DNA from 2 places in the Pseudoxanthobacter sp. M-2 genome. Region 1 is predicted to be linked to the other one. Evidence: predicted binding sites of a transcription regulator. Region 1 holds the regulator's gene; the other holds the start of a gene.
What was found. Region 1 encodes LexA, which represses DNA repair genes until DNA is damaged. Its sites were predicted from a motif close to TGTTCNNNNTGTGTTCNG; they were not measured.
Positions count from the first base shown of each region.

Region 2: the regulator LexA is predicted to act here: its motif matches at 3,192-3,209, upstream of parE (DNA topoisomerase IV subunit B).

Region 1 covers NZ_JAWDIR010000011.1:845,416-850,884, forward strand. Annotated here, with positions in the region: gene gltX (glutamate--tRNA ligase) at 1-265, opposite strand, end outside; gene RUR49_RS08935 (ComEC/Rec2 family competence protein) at 611-2,881, shown strand; gene lexA (transcriptional repressor LexA) at 2,875-3,591, opposite strand; gene RUR49_RS08945 (pyridoxamine 5'-phosphate oxidase family protein) at 3,818-4,393, shown strand; tRNA gene RUR49_RS08950 (tRNA-Leu) at 4,395-4,481, opposite strand; gene RUR49_RS08955 (LysR substrate-binding domain-containing protein) at 4,578-5,435, opposite strand.
Region 2 covers NZ_JAWDIR010000004.1:125,700-131,168, reverse strand. Annotated here, with positions in the region: gene RUR49_RS03285 (5'-methylthioadenosine/adenosylhomocysteine nucleosidase) at 1-728, shown strand, start outside; gene xth (exodeoxyribonuclease III) at 737-1,519, shown strand; gene RUR49_RS03275 (tetratricopeptide repeat protein) at 1,876-2,679, opposite strand; gene parE (DNA topoisomerase IV subunit B) at 3,304-5,391, shown strand.

The sequences.
Region 1 (5,469 bases):
CGGCGATCTCGCGGTGGCGGGCGGCGCGGGCGAACTGGAACACCGGCTCGCCGGTCCAGTCGATGCCGAGCCAGGTGAGCCCCTCGAGGATCGCCGTGATGGCAGAGTCGGTCGAGCGCTCACGGTCGGTGTCCTCGATGCGCAGCAGCATCGTGCCGCCGGTGTGGCGGGCATAGAGCCAGTTGAACAGCGCCGTGCGCGCCCCGCCGATGTGCAGGAAGCCGGTGGGCGAAGGGGCGAAGCGGGTGACGACGGGCTCGGACATTCGGACCTCTCGAGACCGGAGCGGCATCACGATCGCCACCGTCGCCAGGCGGGGAGCCGCAGGCCGGTTCTGGCTCGGGTGACGATCCGACGCGATGATTGCGGCGGCACGCCGGTGTCCACCTTTCGGTGTGGCCGGCTGGTACCGTTCGGGCGCTCGTGTACCATGCGGGCGGGCCGATCCCAAGTCTGCGAAAGGAGCCTCCGGATCGTCGATCGACGAGACGGGGTGCGCAGCCGGCGCGGCGGGATCGTTGCGCGGGGTACCAGAAAGGACCACCCCGCAATCGAACTGCGCGGGCGAGCCCCCCGGTTGCTCGCTGGCCCCTCGGGGGAGGGCGCGGCCATGTGGCCGGAGACCCGTGCGAGAGAGCCGCCGGCCGGCACGCGCCACCGCGCTGCTGCCGGCTTCGGCGCGCCACCGCCGCCGCTCGCGGCACGCCTGCGCGCGACCGGCGAGGCGCTCGCCGGCTTCGCTGCCCACGACCGGGCCGCCGGCCGGGGCTTCCTCTGGGTGCCGGTCATGGTCGCCGCGGGTGTCGCCGCCTATTTCGCGCTGCCGCGGGAACCGGCGCTGTGGGCCCTCGCGGGACTGGCCCTCGCGTGCCTGCTCGCGGCCTGGCGGACGCGCGAACGGACGTTGGCGTTCCCCGCGCTGGCGCTCGCCGCCGCCCTCTGCGCCGGTGCGACCGCGGCAAAGCTCGAAGTCACGCTGGTCGCCGCCCCGACGCTCGACCGCGCCCGCACGGCCGAAGTCAACGGCTTCGTCGAGCGCGTCGAGCGCCGCACCGGCGGCCGGGCGCGCCTGACGATCCGACCGGTCACGATCGAGCGGGTGCCGGCCGCCCGCCTGCCGCGGCGCATCACCGTCACCGCCGCCGGAGCAGCGAGCCTGCTGCCGGGCGACGGCGTGTCGCTCACCGCGCGCCTCGAGCCGCCGCGCGGTCCCGACATGCCGGGCGGCTGGAACCCCGCCCGCTCAGCCTACCTCGACGGCATTGGCGCCAGCGGCTTTGCCTATGGGCGGCCGCAAATCATCGATCTCGGTGCCGTGCCCTGGTCGCTCGCGCCCGCGCGCGCCGTGGCGGAGGTCCGCCACACCATCGCCGAGCGCCTGCGTGCGGCGCTGCCGGGGCCGCGCGGGGAGGTCGCCGCGGCGCTTCTGGTCGGCGACCGCGGCGGAATCCCGGAGAGCATCGAGGAAGCGATGCGAGTGTCCGGCCTCGCCCACGTGCTGTCGATCTCGGGACTCCACATGGTGCTCGTTGCCGGCACCGTCTTCTGGGTGGTGCGGGCCCTGCTCGCGGCAATCCCGGCGCTCGCCCTGACGCGGCCGATCAAGGCCTGGGCGGCGGTGGTGGCCCTCATCGCGGCGACCTTCTACCTCGTCATCTCCGGGGCGGAGGTCGCGACGCAGCGCGCCTACGTGACGATGGCCGTGGCCCTCATCGCGGTCCTCGTCGACCGGCCGGCAATCTCCTTGCGCACCGTTGCTGTGGCGGCGCTGGTCGTCATGGCACTGGAGCCGAGTGCCGTGCTCGGGGCCGGGTTCCAGATGTCGTTCGCCGCAGTGATCGCGCTTGTCGCCGCCTACGAGTGGTGGGGCAGCCGGGAGCGCGGCGAGACGACGTCGCCGCGGCGCGGCACGGCGATGTGGCTGGGGCGGGCAGTTCTGTTCGGGGTGGCAGGCCTGGCCGCAACGTCGCTGATCGCCGGCCTCGCCACCGCACCGATCGCCGCCTACCACTTCCACCGCGGTGCGCCACTCGGCCTGCTCGCCAACCTCGCGGCGATGCCGGCGGTCTCGGTGCTGGTGATGCCGTTCGGCGTGCTGGCGCTGGTGCTGCTGCCGTTCGGGCTGGAGCAACTGGCCCTCTGGCCGATGGGAATCGGCCTCGGCTGGATGTTCGCCGTCGCCGAGACGACGACCGCCTGGACGGGCGACAGCGCGATGATCGGCCGGGTGCCGCTCGTCGCCGTCCTGCTCATGGTGGCGGCGCTGCTGTGGGTGGCGATCTCGCTAGCGCCGTGGCGGCGGCTTGCGGTGCTGCCGCTGCTGGCGGGTCTCGCCCTGGCGACGACCGGCGCCCGCCCGGATCTGCTGGTTTCAGGCGATGGCCGCGCTGTCGCGGCGCGGGGGCCGGACGGCAGGCTCGCCGTCGTCGCCGCCGACAGGTCCGCCTACACCGTCCGCGCCTGGCTCGCCGCCGATGCCGACCCCCGAGACGCCAAGGCCACCACCGCCCCACCCACCCGCTGCGACGATCTCGGGTGCGTGCTGCCGCTCGGGGACGGCGATCTCACGGTCGCCGTCGTGACGAGGGGCGTTGCCCTCGTCGAGGACTGTCGGTCCGCCACCGTCGTGGTGGCGCCGGTGCCGCGGCCCGCCGGCTGTCTTGGCCCCCAGCTCTATATCGACCGTTCGACGCTCGCCCGGACCGGTGCCATCGCGGTGATGCTCGACGCCGCCGTGCCCGGCGGTCTCAGCGACCCCGTCACGGCCGGCACCAACGGGCGACCGTGGTCGCGGACCGGCGATGCCGTTGGAGAGAACCCCTCGGCGCCGCGGCACCGCGAGGTGACGGCCGCCGCGCGAGGCGGCGGCGAGGATCAGTAGCGGCGCAGCAGTGCCACCAGCCGGCCCTGGATGCGGATGCGGTCGGGCCCGAAGATGCGCGTCTCGTAGGCCGGGTTGGCGGCCTCGAGCGCGATCGAGGCGCCCTTGCGGCGCAGCCGCTTCAGCGTCGCCTCCTCGTCGTCGACCAGTGCCACGACGATGTCGCCGGTCGTCGCCGCGTCGGTGCGCCGGATCACCACGGTGTCGCCATCGAAGATGCCGGCCTCGACCATCGAATCGCCGCGCACCTCGAGGGCGAAGTGCTCGCCGGCGCCGGCGAGTTCCACCGGCACGGTGATCGAATGGGTGTGGGTCTGAATGGCCTCGATCGGCACACCGGCGGCGATGCGGCCCATCACCGGGATGCTGACGCCGCCCGCCGTCTCGCCCGCTGCCGCCGGGCGTGGCTCGGCCGGGCGGATGCGCGGCCCGTCGCCGTCGATGACGCTCGGGGTGAAGCCACGGGCCCGTGTCGAAGCCGGTCCACTGGCGACCGATTCGGGCAGCCGGATCACCTCGAGCGCCCGCGCCCGGTTCGGCAGCCGGCGCAGGAAGCCACGCTCTTCCAGAGCCGTGATCAGCCGGTGGATGCCCGACTTCGAACGCAGGTCGAGCGCGTCCTTCATCTCCTCGAACGAGGGCGGCACGCCGCTCTCCTTGAGGCGCTCGTGGATGAACATCAGCAGCTCGTACTGCTTGCGTGTGAGCATCGTCGTCTCCCGCGCCCCCTCGTCGGTACCGCGACCTCGAATCGCGTACAAATCACGAACACAAGCTATCCGTTCTAGTTGTGTTCCTCAAGGGTGAATATTCGGTTGCCGCAGCGCCAAGCCCATGCCGCTGTTGCCGAAGCACCGTCCGTGGTTGCGGGCGGCGCGCTGCCGGGACTAGCCTGCCCGTCCGCGGCCCCGAGCGTCGGCGGCAGGAGAACACGCCATGGCCAAGCAGTTCGCCGAAATCGGCAAGCAGCACCGCGACTTCATCGAGCGGCAGCGCATCTTCTTCACCGCCTCGGCGGCGCGGGGAAGCCGCATCAACCTGTCGCCGAAGGACGCGGCGTCGCTGCGTGTGCTCGGACCGAACCGGGTCGCCTATCTCGACTGCACCGGCAGCGGCAACGAGACGTCGGCCCACATGCTCGCCGACGGCCGCCTGACGATCATGCTGTGCGCCTTCGAGGGGCCGCCGCTGATCATGCGCCTCTACGGTGCCGGCGAGGTCCTGCGCCGCGGCACGGCGGGTTATGATGACCTCCTTGCCGGCGCGTTCGACGGCCGCGAGCCGGTGGGCGCGCGCCAGATCGTCGTGCTGTCCGTCGATCTCGTCCAAACCTCGTGCGGCTTCGGCGTGCCGCTGTTCGACTATGTCGACGAGCGTCCGTCATTGACCCGCTGGGCCGAGGCGAAGGGCGAGGAGGGCCTCGAGGCCTACCGCCGCGCCGAAAACACCGTCAGCATCGATGGCTTGCCCACCGGCTGGCCCTCGGACGAGGTGGCGGTTCCGGCCGAGTGAGTGGTGCGGACGGCGGGGGTCGAACCCGCACGGAGCAAGCCCCGAGGGATTTTAAGTCCCTTGCGTCTACCGGTTTCGCCACGTCCGCAGCCGGGGAGGGCACCTTGGCAAGGTGCGCCCGGGCAGCGCGCACATTAGGGGCTGGGTGCGGCCGCCGACAACCGTGAACCTCAGCCGCTGCCGCTCAGGCTGCCTTCGGCACCGTCTCGGCACAGAAGCGGACGAGCGCCGCGGCGAGGTCGGTGGCGGCCGAACCGGCGTCCTTGCGCACCATCAGGGCGAGTTCCGTCGCGGGCACGTCGGGCATGCCGTCGGCGCGGCCGAGCACGCGGTGGCCGGCACGCACGGCCCGCTCCTCCAAGAGCGCCACGCCGAGGCCGCCGGCGATCGCCACCTGGATGCCCATCAGGTTCGGGCTCTCGTAGGCGATCCGCCAGTCGCGCCCCGAGCGCTCCAGCGCGTGGACGGCGCGCGTGCGGTAGACGCAGCCGTGGGGGAAGGCGACGAGCGGCAGCGGGTCGACGGGCAGCGGGTGGTCGGCGCTGGCGATCCAGACGAGCCGCTCCGCCCAGACGGCGAGCGCCGGACCGGCGCCGGGATCGCGCTTTGCCAGCACCACGTCGTACTCGTCCGCCTCGAGCCCCGCGACGAGGTCGACCGAGAGCGCGCAGCGCACTGACAGGCGACAGCCCGGTCGGGCTCGCGAGAACGCCGCCACCGCGTCCGTCAGCGGCTCGACGGCGAAGTCGTCGGGCACGCCGAGCCGCACCACCTCGACGCGCGGCTCGCGACCGACGGCGGCGCGGGCCTCGGCGGCGAGCGACAACAGCCGGCGCGCGTAGCCGATCAGGCGCTCGCCGTCCTCGGTCAGGCGCACGGCGCGCCCCTCGCGGTGGAACAGCGGCCGACCCACCGCCTCCTCGAGCCGGCGGATCTGCTGGCTGACGGTGGATTGCGTCCGGTGCACCCGCTCGCCGGCCCGTGTGAAGCCGCCGGAGTCGACGACCGAGACGAAGGAGCGCAGAAGATCGAGATCGAGCACGATGGCCTCCCATTCGGGACGCCACTAGATTAGA
Region 2 (5,469 bases), on a different contig from region 1:
TTCCGCAGGAGCACGCCCATCTGGCGGCGGCGCTCGCCCACCATGAGACGGTGAGTGTCGGCGGGCAGCGATTCGATCGTGGCGACCTCGACGGGCGCGAGGTGGTGCTGGCGCTCGCCGGCATCGGGAAGGTCAACACGGCGATGGCGACGGCGCTCCTGATCGAGCGGTTCGGGGCGAAGACGGTGGTGTTCTCCGGCGTCGCCGGCGGGCTCGATCCCGGCCTGTCGATCGGCGACGTCGTGATCGCCGAGGAGACGCTGCAGCATGACGCCGGCGTGCTCGAGGATCACGGCCTCACCACCTACCAGGCCGGCCACGTGCCGTTCTTCAACCCGACGGAGCGCTTCGGCTACCCGGTGGCGGCGCCCTTGCTCGGGCGTGTCCGCGGCGCCCTCGACGGCTTCGCGCTGCCGCCCTTGTCGCGCGCTGCCGGCGGCATTGGTCGGCCGCCGGTGATCGCCTATGGCCGCATCCTCTCCGGCGACCAGTACATCCACGGCGAGGCGGTGCGCGAGCGGCTGAACCGCGATCTCGGCGGCCTCGCGGTCGAGATGGAGAGCGGCGCGCTCGCCCAGGCGTGCGAGGCGCTCGGGGCCGAGTGGCTGGTGATCCGGGCGCTCTCCGACCTCGCGGGCCGCGATTCGCGCATCGACTTCACGGCCTTCGTCAACGAGGTGGCGGCGTCGTCGGCCTCGATCCTGCGCCGCATCCTTCCCGTTCTGTGAGGCCGCCCATGCGGATCGCCACCTTCAACATCAACGGCGTCCGGGCGCGCATCGAGGCTCTCACGGCCTGGCTGAAAGAGGCCGAGCCCGACGTCGTCTGCCTGCAGGAGATCAAGACGGTCGACGAGGGCTTCCCGACGGGGGAGATCGAGGCGCTCGGCTACAACGTCGCCACCCACGGCCAGAAGGGCTTCAACGGTGTCGCCATCCTGTCGAAGCGGCCGTTCGAGGTGGAGCGGCGCGGCCTTCCGGGCGACGACGCCGACGTGCAGGCGCGCTACATCGAGGCGGTGATCCCGACGGAAAAGGGCGCGGTGCGGGTGGGCAACCTCTATCTGCCGAACGGCAATCCGGTCGGCACCGAGAAGTTTCCCTACAAGCTCGCCTGGATGGACCGGCTGCACGCCCATGCAGCGGAGCTCCTGACGCTCGAGGAGCCGGTGGTGCTCGCCGGTGACTACAACGTCATCCCCGAGCCGCGCGACGCGAAGCGCCCGGAGGCGTGGGTGAACGACGCGCTGTTCCAGCCGGAGACGCGCGGCCGCTTCCGGCGTCTGGCGGCGCTCGGCTACACCGACGCGCTGAGGGCGACCAGCGATGACGGCGGGCTCTACACCTTCTGGGACTATCAGGCCGGCGCCTTCCAGAAGAACGACGGCATCCGCATCGACTTCCTGATGCTGTCGCCGCAGGCGGCCGACCGGCTGGAGCGGGTCGTCATCGACAAGGACGTCCGGGGCCGCGACAAGCCGTCGGACCACGTGCCGGTGATCGCGACGCTCAGGGACTGACGCCGGCGGAGCGGTCGGCGTCAGCTGCGACGACGCCCTGCCGCACCACTGCGATTGGTGCTATCGTGCCGCCATGCGAGCGCTCGGCCTACTTGGCATCGGCGCGCTGCTGTGGTCGCAAGCGGCGTCGGCCGACGGACCTATTCCCTGCACCTGCCGTGCCGAGGGCACGAGCTTCGGGCTCGGCGCTGTCGTCTGCATGAAGACGCCGGACGGGCCGCAGCTGGTGCGGTGCGAGCGGGTGCTCAACAACACGTCGTGGACGCCGCTACAGACCCCCTGCCCGACGGCGCGAGCAAGCGTGGGCGTGGTGGCGAGCCTGGTCGCGCCCGGAGACTGATCCCCGGGCCTGTGCGTCAGTTGCCGTTGCTGGAGCTCCACGCCTCGGCCATCTCGGTGGCCTTGCGGCGCTCCTTCTCGGAGGCGAGCGAGAACGCCTGCTCCTGCTCCTGGCGGATCCAGTCGTCCTCCACCGAGGCGTTGTTGCGGGCGACGGTGAGCCACATCAGCCCGGCGACGACGTTGCGCTTCACGCCGTTGCCCTCGACGAGCATCTGGCCGAGCAGCGCCTGGGCGCCGTGGTGGCCCTTCTTGGCGGCGAGCTTCAGCCAGCGGGCGGCGAGCTTCGGGTCGCGCTCGGCCGGATCGACCTCGAGATAGAGGCGGGCGAGCTGGAACTGGGCATCGGCGTCGCCGAAATAGGAGGCGGCGTAGGTGTAGAGCTCGCGGGCGCGGGCGACGTTCGGCTCGATCGCCGAGTCCTGGATGCCGTTCAGGTAGTAGTTGCCGAGCTGCACGAAGGCGCTCGCCACGAAGGGCGCCTGTGGCGACTGCGGCGCATCGTCGGCATGGGCGTTGGCGACCTCGGAGAACAGCTCGAAGGCCTTCAGGTCATTCTCGGCGACGCCGTCGCCGTCCTGGTACATGCGGCCGAGCTTCCACTGCGCGACCGGGTGACCGAGATCGGCGGCGAAGCCGTAGGCATCGACGGCCTTCGCCTTGTCGCCGGCGAAGTAGGCCTTGGTGCCCTCACGGAAGAACTCGACCGGCGACGCATCGGCGGGCGGGGCGGCGGAGGGGTCGAGCGCCCGCGCCGGCTGGGCGAGCGCGAGGCCGCCGACCAGGACGAGACAGCCGATACCCAACTCGACGACACGCATGACAGGACCCGTATCCTTCACCGACGAGCGGGACGTCCGCACGGCGGCGGCCGGACGCTGCGCGATACCGGCGGCCGGGGCCACATCCCCGCGGTGCAACCACCCTCGCGACGCGGCGAACCATGAGCGGCCATTTCGGCGATCATACGGCTGCCGCGGGGAGATCAGGCGGCGGAGGTTCGACGGAACCGGGTCGGAGGCCGGAGCCACGTCCAGATCGCCCAAAACGCGCAATGCGAGGTCCATTCTTGTTCTCGATCCGAGCCGGTCCCAACCTGGAACGCCGGTACGCCGTACTGTCACCCACCCCTCGGCCGACCTTCACTCGCGAGGTCGGATCGGCCACCGGGCGACCACGGCGAAGACGGTTCGATCCGGTTTGTGGCGAGACGGGGGCGACCGGTTCCCTGCCCGACCTCCGCCCGTATGACCGCCTCGCCATGTTGCATGCCGGCCACAGACAGGGGAGCCGGCGTGGCCGGATTTCGCCAACGGTGGTGAATCCTTCGTTTGCGAACAAGTCGTGAACGAACGGCTCGCACCCGAGCTTGTCCCGTGGCAGAATCGCCCGACGATTCGGGAAGGGATTGACGGGTGGCACGCACCGCACGAACAACGGCGGCGATGACGAACGACGATACCGACAACGGCGCCGGCGACCTCTTCGGGTCGGCCGCGGCTCCAATCCCGTCCGCCCGCCCGGTGGCGGCAGCCCCGGCGCCCGCGCGCCCCGTGGCGGAGCGTCCGCGCCGGGCCGCGGCGACGCGCCCTGTCGATCCCGAGGCGGCCTACACCGCCGCCGACATCGAGGTGCTCGAGGGCCTCGAGCCGGTGCGGCGGCGGCCGGGCATGTACATCGGCGGCACCGACGCGCGCGCGCTCCATCACCTGTTCGCCGAGGTGCTCGACAACGCCATGGACGAGGCGGTGGCGGGCCACGCGAGCCGCATCGAGGTCGCGCTTTCCGCCGACGGCACGCTGTCGGTCGCCGACAACGGCCGCGGCATCCCGGTCGATCCGCACCCGCGCTTTCCCGACAAGTCGGCGCTCGAAGTGATCATGACGACGCTGCACTCGGGCGGAAAGTTCGACTCGAAGGTCTACGAAACCTCCGGCGGCCTGCACGGCGTCGGCGTCTCGGTGGTGAATGCGCTGTCGGACCGCCTCGAGGTGGAGGTGATCCGCAACCGCCGCCGCTATGTGCAGTCGTTCTCGCGCGGCGCGCCGACCGGCCCGCTCGCCGAGGGCGGCGAGGTGATGAACCGGCGCGGCACCACCGTGCGCTTCCACCCCGACCCGCAGATCTTCGGCGAGGGCGCCGCCTTCTCGGCCGCCCGCCTCGTCTCGATGGCGCGGGCGAAGGCGTACCTGTTCGCCGGCGTCGAGATCCGCTGGAGCTGCGACCCGGCGCTTGCAGGCGGCGACGGCAAGGTGCCGGCCGAGGCGGTGTTCCGCTTCCCCGGCGGCCTCGCAGACTATCTCGGCGAGCGCCTCGTCGGCACGCCGCGGGTCACCGAGGCGGTGTTCTCCGGCCGCTCCGGGGCTGCGGGCCGCAACGGCGGCGTCGAGTGGGCGATCGCCTTCGTCGAGGACGACGGCTTCCTGCAGTCCTACTGCAACACCATTCCGACGCCGGACGGCGGCACCCACGAGCAGGGCTTGCGCGTCGCGCTGCTGAAGGGTGTGCGCGCCTATGGCGAGCGCACGGCCAACAAGCGTGCCCAGCAGATCACCGCCGAGGACGTCGCCGGCGCGCTCGCCGGGCTCGTCTCGGTGTTCGTGCGCGAGCCGGAGTTCGTCGGCCAGACGAAGGAGCGCCTCGCCACCGCCGACGCCGCCCGCCTCGTCGAGGCGGCGCTGCGCGACCCGTTCGACCACTGGCTCGTCGACGACGCCGCCCGCGCCGGCCTCATCCTCGAGCGGCTGGTCGAGCGCGCCGAAGATCGGCTGCGGCGCCGGCAGGAGAAGGAGATCGCCCGGCGGGCGCCGACGCGGCGGCTCAGGCTGCCGGGCAAGCTCGCCGACTGCACGACGAGCACGGCGGCCGGCACCGAGATCTTCATCGTCGAGGGGGATTCGGCCGGTGGCTCGGCGAAGCAGGCGCGCGACCGCAACACGCAAGCCGTGCTGCCGCTGCGCGGCAAGATCCTCAACGTCGTCAGCGCCGGGCGCGACAAGCTCGGCCAGAACCAGCAGCTCGCCGACCTCGTGACGGCGCTCGGCTGCGGCACCCGCGGCCACTACCGCGAGGCGGACCTTCGCTACGAGAAGGTCATCATCATGACCGACGCCGACGTCGACGGGGCGCACATCGCGGCGTTGCTGGTGACGTTCTTCTGGCGCGAGATCCCCGAGCTCGTCCGCCAGGGTCACCTGTTCCTGGCCGTGCCGCCGCTCTACCGGCTGACGCAGGGCACGAAGACGCTCTACGCCCGCGACGACGCCGAGCGCGAGCGGCTGATCGCCAAGGTCTTCGACAAGCGGGGCAAGGTCGACGTCGGCCGCTTCAAGGGCCTCGGCGAGATGCTGCCGGCGCAGTTGCGCGAGACGACGATGAACCGGGCGACCCGCACGATGCTGCGCGTCGAGGTGCTGGAAGGAGTGGCCGCCGACACGGCCGAAACGGTCGAGCGCCTGATGGGGACGAGCGCCGACGCGCGCTTCCGCTTCATCCAGGAACACGCCCAGTTCGCGCGCGATCTGGATATCTGAGGGCGGCGACGGCCTCACCGCAGCGGACACCGGCGACACGGCAGCCCTTCGGGCGCCGACGCAACGCGCCCACCCTCC